DNA from 3 places in the Planomonospora antibiotica genome. Region 2 is predicted to be linked to each of the others. Evidence: riboswitches for the same ligand, from Rfam matches in the RefSeq annotation. Region 2 holds a riboswitch; each other region holds the start of a gene.
The links. A riboswitch is a leader RNA that binds a small molecule or an ion and turns the genes downstream of it on or off. The one in region 2 is predicted to bind cobalamin.

Region 1: it holds a riboswitch for cobalamin, as region 2 does, so the genes downstream of both, IEZ06_RS21490 (ABC transporter substrate-binding protein) here and IEZ06_RS07155 (ribonucleoside-diphosphate reductase subunit alpha) in region 2, are expected to answer to the same signal.
Region 3: it holds a riboswitch for cobalamin, as region 2 does, so the genes downstream of both, cobN (cobaltochelatase subunit CobN) here and IEZ06_RS07155 (ribonucleoside-diphosphate reductase subunit alpha) in region 2, are expected to answer to the same signal.

The regions. Positions count from the first base shown of each region.
Region 1 is NZ_BMQE01000024.1:48,503-51,747, forward strand. Features, by position in the region: gene IEZ06_RS21485 (FecCD family ABC transporter permease) at 1-426, opposite strand, end outside; gene IEZ06_RS21490 (ABC transporter substrate-binding protein) at 432-1,427, opposite strand; cobalamin riboswitch at 1,554-1,747, opposite strand; gene IEZ06_RS21495 (hypothetical protein) at 2,071-2,292, shown strand; gene IEZ06_RS21500 (TlpA family protein disulfide reductase) at 2,666-3,229, shown strand; gene IEZ06_RS21505 (ABC transporter ATP-binding protein) at 3,234-3,245, shown strand, end outside.
Region 2 is NZ_BMQE01000005.1:260,788-264,032, forward strand. Features, by position in the region: gene IEZ06_RS07150 (Bug family tripartite tricarboxylate transporter substrate binding protein) at 1-962, shown strand, start outside; cobalamin riboswitch at 967-1,163, shown strand; gene IEZ06_RS07155 (ribonucleoside-diphosphate reductase subunit alpha) at 1,374-3,245, shown strand, end outside.
Region 3 is NZ_BMQE01000059.1:2,354-5,598, reverse strand. Features, by position in the region: gene IEZ06_RS31795 (ferredoxin-like domain-containing protein) at 1-903, opposite strand, end outside; cobalamin riboswitch at 978-1,100, shown strand; gene cobN (cobaltochelatase subunit CobN) at 1,200-3,245, shown strand, end outside.

The DNA of each region.
Region 1 (3,245 bases), on a different contig from region 2:
GAACGCGGCGACGGGCAGCGAGAACACGCCGAACACGGTCAGGCCGAACACCACCACGCTGACCGCGCCGACGCCGGCTCCGGAGGACACGCCCAGCAGCATGGGGTCGGCCAGGGGGTTGCGGACCAGGGCCTGCAGGGCCATGCCGCACACCGACAGGCCTGCGCCGATCACCGCCGCCAGCAGGACACGCGGCAGTCGCACGTCCATGACGATGGTCTCCCGCACGGCGGTCCAGGTCGGCTCGGCCAGCGCCGGGTGCACCCGGTGCAGCAGGATGCCCCATACCTGTCCCGCCGGGAGCGTGACCGACCCGGCCGCGACGGCGGCCGTCGCCGCCGCGCCCAGCAGCGCGAGCAGCAGACCGAGCACGACCGGGTACGGCAGGCCCGGGCGCCGGGCGGGCAGTACGGCGCCCGCGGTCAGCCCGCTCACTCGAACCGGTCGGCGTGCAGCTGCCCGGCCAGCGCCTCGACCGCCCCCGGTGCCCGGACCCCGAGCACCACCGACGACAGCGGCAGCACCGCGAACCGCTTGTTCTTGATCGCCGGCACGTCCTTGAGCGCCGGGTTGTCCAGTAGGAACTTCTTCTTGGCTTCCACGGACTGGCTGCCGTAGTCGTAGATGACGATCCAGTCGGGCGCGCGCTCGGCGACCTGCTCGAAGGAGACGTCGCCCCACACCTTGTCGAGGTCGGCGAAGATGTTCTCCGCCCCGGCCAGCGTGATGATCTCGTTGCCGATGCCCTTGCCGCCGGCGGTGAAGGCGGTCCTGTCGCCGCTGTCGTAGACGAACAGCTTCACCGGCGCCGCCCCCGCCAGCTTCTCCCGTACTCCGGACAGAGCGGTGTGCAGCTCGGTGAGCAGCGGCTCGGCCCGGCCGGGCACGCCGAAGATCTTCGCGACGTTGCGGATCTCGGTGTCCATCAGCTCCATGGCCACCGGGCCCTTGGCGCACTCCTCGACGTTCAGGTACGTCTTGATGCCGGCCTTGTGCAGGACGTCCCGGCCGCGGCCCTCCTTCTCGTCGAAGGTGCTGGCGAAGCCGCCGTAGACGAAGTCGGGCTCTTCGGCCAGCAGGGCCTCATAGGCCGGGTACTCCTTCGCGACCACCTTGATCGCGTCGTAGGCCGCCTGGTACTCCGGCAGCACCTTGTCGTCGAGATAGGCGGTGCCGATCATCGACTTCTCCAGCCCCAGGGCCAGCATCACCTCGGTGGCGTGCTGGTTCATCGAGATCGCCCGCCGCGGCGGCCGCTCGTAGGTCGTCCGTACACCGCAGTTGTCCAGGGTGACCGGGAAGCCCGCGGGCGCGGCGGCCGCCTGGGCTGCGGCCGGGGCGTCACCGGCCGGGGTGCCGCCGCAGGCGGCCAGCGCTCCGGATACCAGGAGGGCGAGCAGGAGGGACGCGGGACGTCTGCCCGTCATGAAGTGTTCCTCTCACGGAATCTGCACAACGGGGCGGATCCGGGAGAGGGAACGCCGAGAAGCCTCTCGGCGCGGCCACCGGCCCAGCGGGCACCGGAGCCCGCTCCTCTCCGGGGAGATCCGCCCCAGTTCATCGAGGAGGCGACCGCGTGAGTCTCCTGGCTCTCGGGTCGCTGCTCGTCCCCGCCTTCCCACCCCGGGCAGGGGCGGTGGCGTGGTGGGGATCCGCTCGCCGATCACAGTGGCGGGACCGCGCCGGATTCACACCGGCTTCCTCAGTCCGCGCTCGCCTTCGCGCCATCATCACATGAAACGGATCAATGCGCACGATCCGGGCCGCCCTTGTCGCGACGAGTTCGCACCGACCACCGCAGCGCGACAACCGCGCCGGAGTCACACCGGTTTCCCCGTTCCGCCCTCGCCCTCGCCCTCGCCCTCGCCGGACAGGCTCCCACGGCATGTCCGCTCCCTCGCCTGCCCGCATACCTGCGGGATCACGCTCCTGGCCGGGATGCGGAACCGGCGCACGTCGTTACCATGTCGTTACCATGCAGCCTCCATGCAGAGCCTCCCTACGGTTGCCGGTGTCAGAACATCCCGCCCCTCCTGGACGGGAGGGGCGGTCTAGAGAGAGGTGAGACGGATGGTTCGCAGCATCGAATCGTTCACCGAGCGGCTGCTGGGCAGCCTGGTCCCCGCAGGGGAGGCGCAGGCCATGGCCAAGGTCTGCACCCCCATCTCCAGCACGCTGGGGCACTGCCACTTCAGTGTTCCGCCGCCGCCGGCCACGACGATCTCCACCCGTTACATCTGCGTCGACTTCGACGCCAGGAAGGTGTGGACCGAGGACAAGTCGCACTGCTGACACGTCGGCGCCGCCTCGGCGGGTAGCCATGGCCGGGGATCGCGTCCGAGCGGGAGAGCACGCGATCCCGGGTCCGGGCGGAGCCCGCCGACCACGGCGGGGGGAGCGATCCACCCGCCGTGAGGGTCACCGGCGGCGTACGCGTGTCCCGCCCGTCCGCGCGGTGGGCGGCCGGACGCAGGACGGGAAACGTCCGGGAGAACCCGGGCGCCGCGTCTGAACAAGAGGCGCGGCGCCCTCCGCCGGACCTGCACGACGTCACCGGCCGCCACCGGGCGGTGGCGGCCATCGGCCTGACCGCCGGGTACGGCGAGCCCGTCCACCGCCGCCGATCCGCCCGCAGCTCGAATCGAACTCACCGCAGGGGTGTCCCATGTCCGGTTTCGTGATGGTGTTCGCCGGTCTAACCGGCGTGTTGAGCGTACTGAACCTGCTGCTGACGGCGGCGCTGATCCGTCGGTTGCACAGGAGCGGCGGGCCGCCGGCCGCGCCTGGGGACCCGGGACCGGGGGCGCTCCCCCGGGTGATGCTCGCGGGCGGGGAGAAGGCGGGCGCCTTCCGCGCCCGCACCACCCGGGACGCACCGGTCGACGAGGGCTTCTTCGCCGAGAGCACGACCCTGTTCGGCGCCTTCGCCCAGGGCTGCGGCAGCTGCGAGGAGCGGCTGCCCGAGTTCCTGCAGATCGCCGAGGTCTTCCCCGGAGGCGGGGAGCAGGTGCTGGTGCTGCTGATCGGCGCGGAACGCGACCTCGAGGCCAAGCGCGCGGCGCTGGAACCGGTGGCCACGGTGGTCACCGAGGAGACGCCCGGCGGACCGGTCGGCAGGGCGCTGGGCGTCACCGGCTACCCGGCGATGGCGCTCGTCGACCCCGGCGGCCTGGTGCGCGCCTCCGGGACGACGGTGCGGGACATGATGACCGCCGGCGCGGGGGTCTGAGACGGTGCGCGGGATC
Region 2 (3,245 bases):
GCGCCGGGCCTCCGGCGTGGGGGAGGCTGTCGGTCATCGCGCCCGCCGCCCGCGGGCGGGAGGCCGACCGGGTGGCCCGGGCGCTGGCGTCGGCGCTGACCGGCGACGGACTGGCCCGGACGGTCGAGGTGGGGAACCACCCGGGCGGGGCCGGGGCCGCCGCCCTCGCGGCCCTCGCCGCGTCGCGGACCTCCGGTGTGCCGTTCACCCGCGAGGGCGGGCTGCTGGTGGCCGGGATGCCGATGGTCGCCGGGGCGGAGACGTCCGGCGCCGCCCCGCTGGCCGAGTCCGCCACCCCGCTGGCCCGCCTGGTCGGCGAGTGGGCGGCGCTGGCGGTCTCCGCCGACTCGCCGCTGCGCTCCTTCGAGGACTTCGCCGCCCGGCTCCGGCGGGACCCCGCCGGGCTGGTGGTCGGCGGCCGGTCGGCCGGCGGCCCGGACCACGTCCTCTACGGCATGATCGGCAAGTGCCTGGGCGTGGACGCCCGCCTCCTCGACTACACCGGGTACGCCGGGGCCGGCCAGGCCGTCGAGGCGCTCGGCGGCGGATGGGCCGCCGCGGTCCTGGTCCCGGCCCGCGCGCTGGCCGCCGGCCTCGCCTCGGGGCGCCTGCGCGCGCTGGCGGTCTCCTCCCGCGACCGGATCGACGGGATCGAGGCGCCGACGCTCATGGAGCTGGAGGTCCGGCTGGAGTACGCCGACTGGCGCGGGCTGCTCGGTCCCGGAGGGATGAGCGACGAGGACCGCGAGGCCGCCGTCGCGCTCTGCGACCGGATCGACGCCTCCCCGCGCTGGCGGGAACTGTGCGCGCGCCAGGGCTGGGAGCGCGTGTACCTGAGCGGCGGCGACTTTGGGCAGTGGCTCGCCACCGAGACCGAGCGGACCCGGGGCGTGCTCTACGAGCTGGGCCTGCTGGGCTCATCGGACACAAATTGTAGGGCCGGTTGCGCGATCCGCCCCTAGATGTAGGATCCTCCTCGTTGCTGGTTCGCCCCTGGCGGGGCGAGGAAAGAGGGAACCCGGTGCGATTCCGGGACTGCCCCGCAGCGGTGAACGGGAACGACCGCCGTCAGAGGCACTGGGGAGACCTGGGAAGCGACGGCCAGTAGGAAGCGCACGAACACGCCCGTGAGTCCGAAGACCTGCCGGTGACGCGTGGAAGGGGAGCCGAACCGGGCTCCGGGACGCCCGAGGGCGGTCCGGGCCGCCCGTCGGGGCGGCCCCGGCCACGCAAGCGGTCCAGGGCCTCGAGGGAGGGCCCGCGGACGAGGCGGTTCCCGCGTGCCCTTCCTGCGGCCGGGATCCGCCCTCCGACGCGCGCCCGTCCCTGGAGAGCCGTACACACGGGGAATTCCAGCGCGCGAGGGGTGGCACGTGACACAGACCATGGCAGAGGCCGCGACCGGCACGGCGGCCGGCACGGTGATCGGCGCAGTGATCGGCACGGCGAACGACACGGCGATCGGCACGGTGGCCGACGCCGCGGGCGGGGCGGGGACCGGCACGGCGGCCGGCGCCGTACCGGCGACGGGAGCCGGTCCGGACGCCCGCCGGCTGGCCATCGAGGAGGCCGCCGCCCGGGTGATCACCGACCCGGAGAACTCCAGGACCGCCGCCGGGCTGCTGGACGGGCTGATCGCCGACGAGGCCGCCGAGCACGGCGTGCGGACCTTCTCGGAGTCCGTCGCCGCCACCCGTGCGGCCGGGCTGGTCTCCGACCGGCTGGCGGAGTTCGTCGCGGCCAACGCGGCGGAGCTGGACGCGCTGGTCCGCGAGGAGACCCGGTTCGAGTACTTCGGCCTGCGCACGGTCTACGACCGCTACCTGCTGCGCCACCCGGAGACCCGCAAGGTCCTGGAGCGCCCGCAGCACTTCTTCCTCCGGGTGGCCTGCGGCCTGTCGGAGACGGTGGCCGAGGCCGCCGAGCTGTACGGCCTCATGACCACGCTGTCCTACCTGCCGAGCTCGCCGACCCTGTTCAACTCCGGCGCCCGCCGCCCGCAGCTGTCGTCGTGCTTCCTGCTCGACTCGCCGCGCGACGAGCTGGAGGGCATCTACGAGCGCTACGCGCAGGTCGCGCGCCTGTCGAAGTACGCCGGGGGGATCGGCATCGCCTGGACCCGGGTGCGCTCGCGGGGCTCGCTGATCCGGGGCACCAACGGCCACTCCAACGGCATCGTGCCGTGGCTGCGCACGCTGGACTCCAGCGTCGCCGCGGTCAACCAGGGCGGCCGGCGCAAGGGCGCGGCCTGCGTCTACCTGGAGACCTGGCACGCCGACGTCGAGGAGTTCCTGGAGCTGCGCGACAACACCGGTGAGGACGCCCGCCGCACCCACAACCTCAACCTGGCCAACTGGGTCCCGGACGAGTTCATGCGCCGCGTCGAGGCGGACGCGGCGTGGTCGCTGTTCGACCCCAAGGACGTCCCGCACCTCACCGACCTGTACGGCCCCGCCTTCGACGCCGCCTACCGGGCCGCCGAGGAGGCCGGGCTGGCCGTGCGGCGGGTCCCGGCCCGGACCCTCTACGGCCGGATGATGCGGACCCTGGCCCAGACCGGCAACGGCTGGATGACCTTCAAGGACGCGGCCAACCGCACCTCCAACCAGACCGCCTGCCCCGAGAACGTCATCCACCTGTCCAACCTCTGCACCGAGATCCTCGAGGTCACCAGCGACGCCGAGACGGCCGTCTGCAACCTCGGCTCGGTGAACCTGGCCGCCCACCTGGCCGGGGACGCCTTCGACTGGGAGCGGCTGCGCCGCACCGTCCGCACCGCCGTGCGGTTCCTGGACCGGACCATCGACCTGGGCTTCTACCCGACGCCCGAGGCCGAGGCCGCCAACCGCCGGTGGCGGCCGATCGGGCTGGGCGTGATGGGCCTGGCCGACGTGTTCTTCGCGCTGCGCCTGCCGTTCGACTCGCCGGAGGCGCTGGAGCTGTCCACCCGGATCGCCGAGGAGATCGCGCTCGCCGCCTACGGCACCTCCGCCGACCTGGCCGCCGAGCGGGGCCGGCACCCCTCCTACGGCGAGACCCGGGCCGCGGACGGGGTGCTCCACCCCGACCACTACGCCGCCGCACGCTCGCCCGAGTGGACCGCGCTGCGGGAGCGGATCGCGGAGACCGGCCTGCGCAACTCCCTGCTGATCGCGATCGCGCCGACCGCCACGATCGCCTCCATCGCCGGCTGCTACGAGTGCATCGAGCCCCAGGTCTCCAACGTCTTCAAGCGCGAGACCCTG
Region 3 (3,245 bases), on a different contig from region 2:
CGCCTCGGCGCGGACGCGTGCCGTGACCCGGCCGGGACCGCCGGGCAGCTCCCCGATCCGCCAGGCGGCGGTCTCCGCGTCCGCGAGCTCCGCCAGGAACGCCCCGGCCACCGCGAGCAGCGCGGGAACCGCTTCGGACACCGGGACGCGCAGGCCGCTGTCGGCGCCCGCGACGAGGACCGCGGCCAGGTCGGGGGCGAGCGGCAGGATCCCCGCGTCGGCGCCGAGCCCGGCGACGTCGCCGCGGCCGTCGTCGACGGCGAACAGGAACCGGCCGGGCAGGGCGGCCAGCTCCGGGCGGGCGCACAGCGACCGGTCCAGCTCGGCGACCAGCGGGCCCGCGTCGAGCAGCCCGCGGCCGTCGCAGCCGGTCAGCGGGGAGGCCAGGATGTTGCGGACCCGCTCGTGGGTCGGCGAGGGCAGCAGGCCCGCCTCCGCCATCCGCGCCGCGAGACCGGACTCCTCGTCCAGCCCGCGGACCTGGACGTTCGCCCGGGAGGTCAGCTCGATGACGCCGGTGCCGCACTCGGCGGCGGCCCGGGCCAGCTCGCGCAGCCGGGCCGAGGACAGGCGGCCGCCGGGAACCCGGATCCGGGCCAGCCCGCCGTCGGCGGCGGCGTGCGTCTGCAGCGCCCCGGGACACGCGTCGGACCGTGACCGGCCCGGGAGGCCGGACGCGCCGGGCACGCCGGAGTAGCCGGGACCGTCGGAGGCGCGGGAGGAGCCGGCGGGTCCGGGTCCGCCGGGCGCGTGGGAGGGCCCGGGACCGCCGGAGGCGCGGGAGGAGGAACCGGCGGGCCCAGGTGCGCCGGGCGGGCCGGAAGGGCCGGGGAGGCCGGGCTCGCCGGGTGTGCCGGATGAGCCGGATATGCCGGGAGTTCCGGAGAGGTCGGGAACGGTCACGCCGAGGATGCTAACGCCGGGTTCCTCCGGACGATCGAACTGCCGTACGCTCATGGTCAAGCGAAGGCAATGGGAGGAAGCCGGTGTGAATCCGGCGCGGTCCCGCCACTGTGACCGGGGAGCGACCCCCAACCAGGCCACTGTCCGCGTGCGGACGGGAAGGCCGGGGGGAGCGTCGATCCGGGAGCCAGGAGACTCCGGCCCTCGCGTCCGCCGACGACCCGGGGCGAGGACCCCGAGGGAGGAAGAGTCTCCGTGCGCCCTTCGCCGTGCCCCCGTCCCCAGGGACGTGCCGCGTGATCCTGCTGCTCTCCACCTCCGACACCGACCTGCTCAGCGCCCGGTCGAGCGGCGCCGCCTACCGGCTGGGCAACCCCGCCCGGCTCGTCGCCGCGGACCTGCCGCCGCTGCTGGAGGGCGCCGACCTGGTCGTGGTCCGGCTGCTCGGCGGGCGCCGCGCCTGGGAGGAGGGCCTGGACGCCCTGCTCGCCGGGCCCCGGCCCGTCGTCGTGCTCGGCGGCGAGCAGGCGCCCGACGCCGAGCTCATGGAGCTGTCCACGGTCCCCGGCGGCGTCTGCGCCGAGGCGCACGCCTACCTCGCCCACGGCGGCCCGGCCAACCTCGCCGAGCTGCACCGGTTCCTGTCCGACACCGTGCTGCTCACCGGCCACGGCTTCGCCGCCCCCCGGCCCACCCCGGCCTGGGGGGTGCTGGAGCGCGAGGCCCGCCGGGACGCCGCCGGGGAAGCCCCGGTCGTGGGGGTGCTGTACTACCGGGCCCACCACGTCGCCGGGAACACCGCGTTCGTCGAGACGCTCTGCGCGGCGGTCGAGGACGCGGGCGCGCGGGCGCTGCCCGTCTACTGCGCCTCCCTGCGCGCCGCCGAGCCCGCCCTGATCGAGACCCTGCGCCAGGTCGACGCCCTGGTGGTGACGGTGCTCGCGGCCGGGGGCACCCGCCCGGCGACCGCGTCGGCCGGCGGCGACGACGAGGCGTGGGACGTCGGGGCGCTGGCCGGGCTGGACGTGCCGATCCTGCAGGGACTCTGCCTGACGAGCAGCCGGGAGACCTGGGAGGGCAGCGACGACGGCCTCTCTCCGCTGGACGCCGCCACCCAGGTCGCCATCCCCGAGTTCGACGGCCGGATCATCACCGTGCCGTTCTCGTTCAAGGAGACCGACGCCGACGGGCTCACCGTCTACGCCGCCGACCCCGAGCGGGCCGCGCGGGTGGCCGGCATCGCCGTACGGCACGCCGCACTGCGGCACGTCCCGCCCGCGGAGCGGCGGATCGTGCTGATGCTCTCGGCCTACCCGACCAAGCACTCCCGGATCGGCAACGCCGTCGGCCTGGACACCCCCGCGAGCCTGGTGCGGCTGCTGGCCGCGCTGCGCGGGCACGGCTACGACATCGGCGCCGAGGGCGAGCTGCCCGGCGTGGCCGCGCAGGACGGCGACGCGCTGATCCACGCGCTGATCGCGGCGGGCGGGCAGGACCCCGACTGGCTCACCGAGGAACGGCTGGCCGGCAACCCGGTGCGCATCGCCGCGCGCACCTACGCCGAGTGGTACGGCACGCTCCCGGCGGACCTGCGCGAGCGGGTCGAGGCGCACTGGGGACCGCCGCCCGGCGAGCTGTTCGTCGACCGGTCCCGCGACCCGGAGGGCGAGATCGTGCTGGCCGCGCTGCGCGCCGGGAACGTCGTGGTGATGGTCCAGCCGCCGCGCGGCTTCGGCGAGAACCCGATCGCCATCTACCACGACCCGGACCTGCCGCCGAGCCACCACTACCTGGCGGCCTACCGGTGGCTGGCCGACGGGTTCGGCGCGCACGCGGTCGTGCACGTCGGCAAGCACGGCAACCTGGAGTGGCTGCCCGGCAAGTCCGCGGGCATGTCCGCCTCCTGCGGCCCGGACGCCGCCCTGGGCGACCTGCCGCTGATCTACCCGTTCCTGGTCAACGACCCCGGAGAGGGCACCCAGGCCAAGCGCCGCGCCCACGCCACCCTGGTCGACCACCTGGTGCCGCCGATGGCCCGCGCCGACACCTACGGGGACATGGCGCGACTGGAGCAGCTCCTCGACGAGCACGCCTCGATCGCGGCCATGGACCCGGCCAAGCTACCGGCGATCCGCGCCCAGATCTGGACGCTGATCCAGGCGGCCCGGCTCGACCACGACCTGGGGGTCGGGGACCGCCCGCACGACGCGGAGTTCGACGACTTCCTGCTCCACCTGGACGGGTGGCTCTGCGAGGTCAAGGACGTGCAGATCCGCGACGGCCTGCACGTGCTGGGCGCCGCCCCGCAGGGGGAGGTCCGCGTCGACCTGGTGCTCGCCATG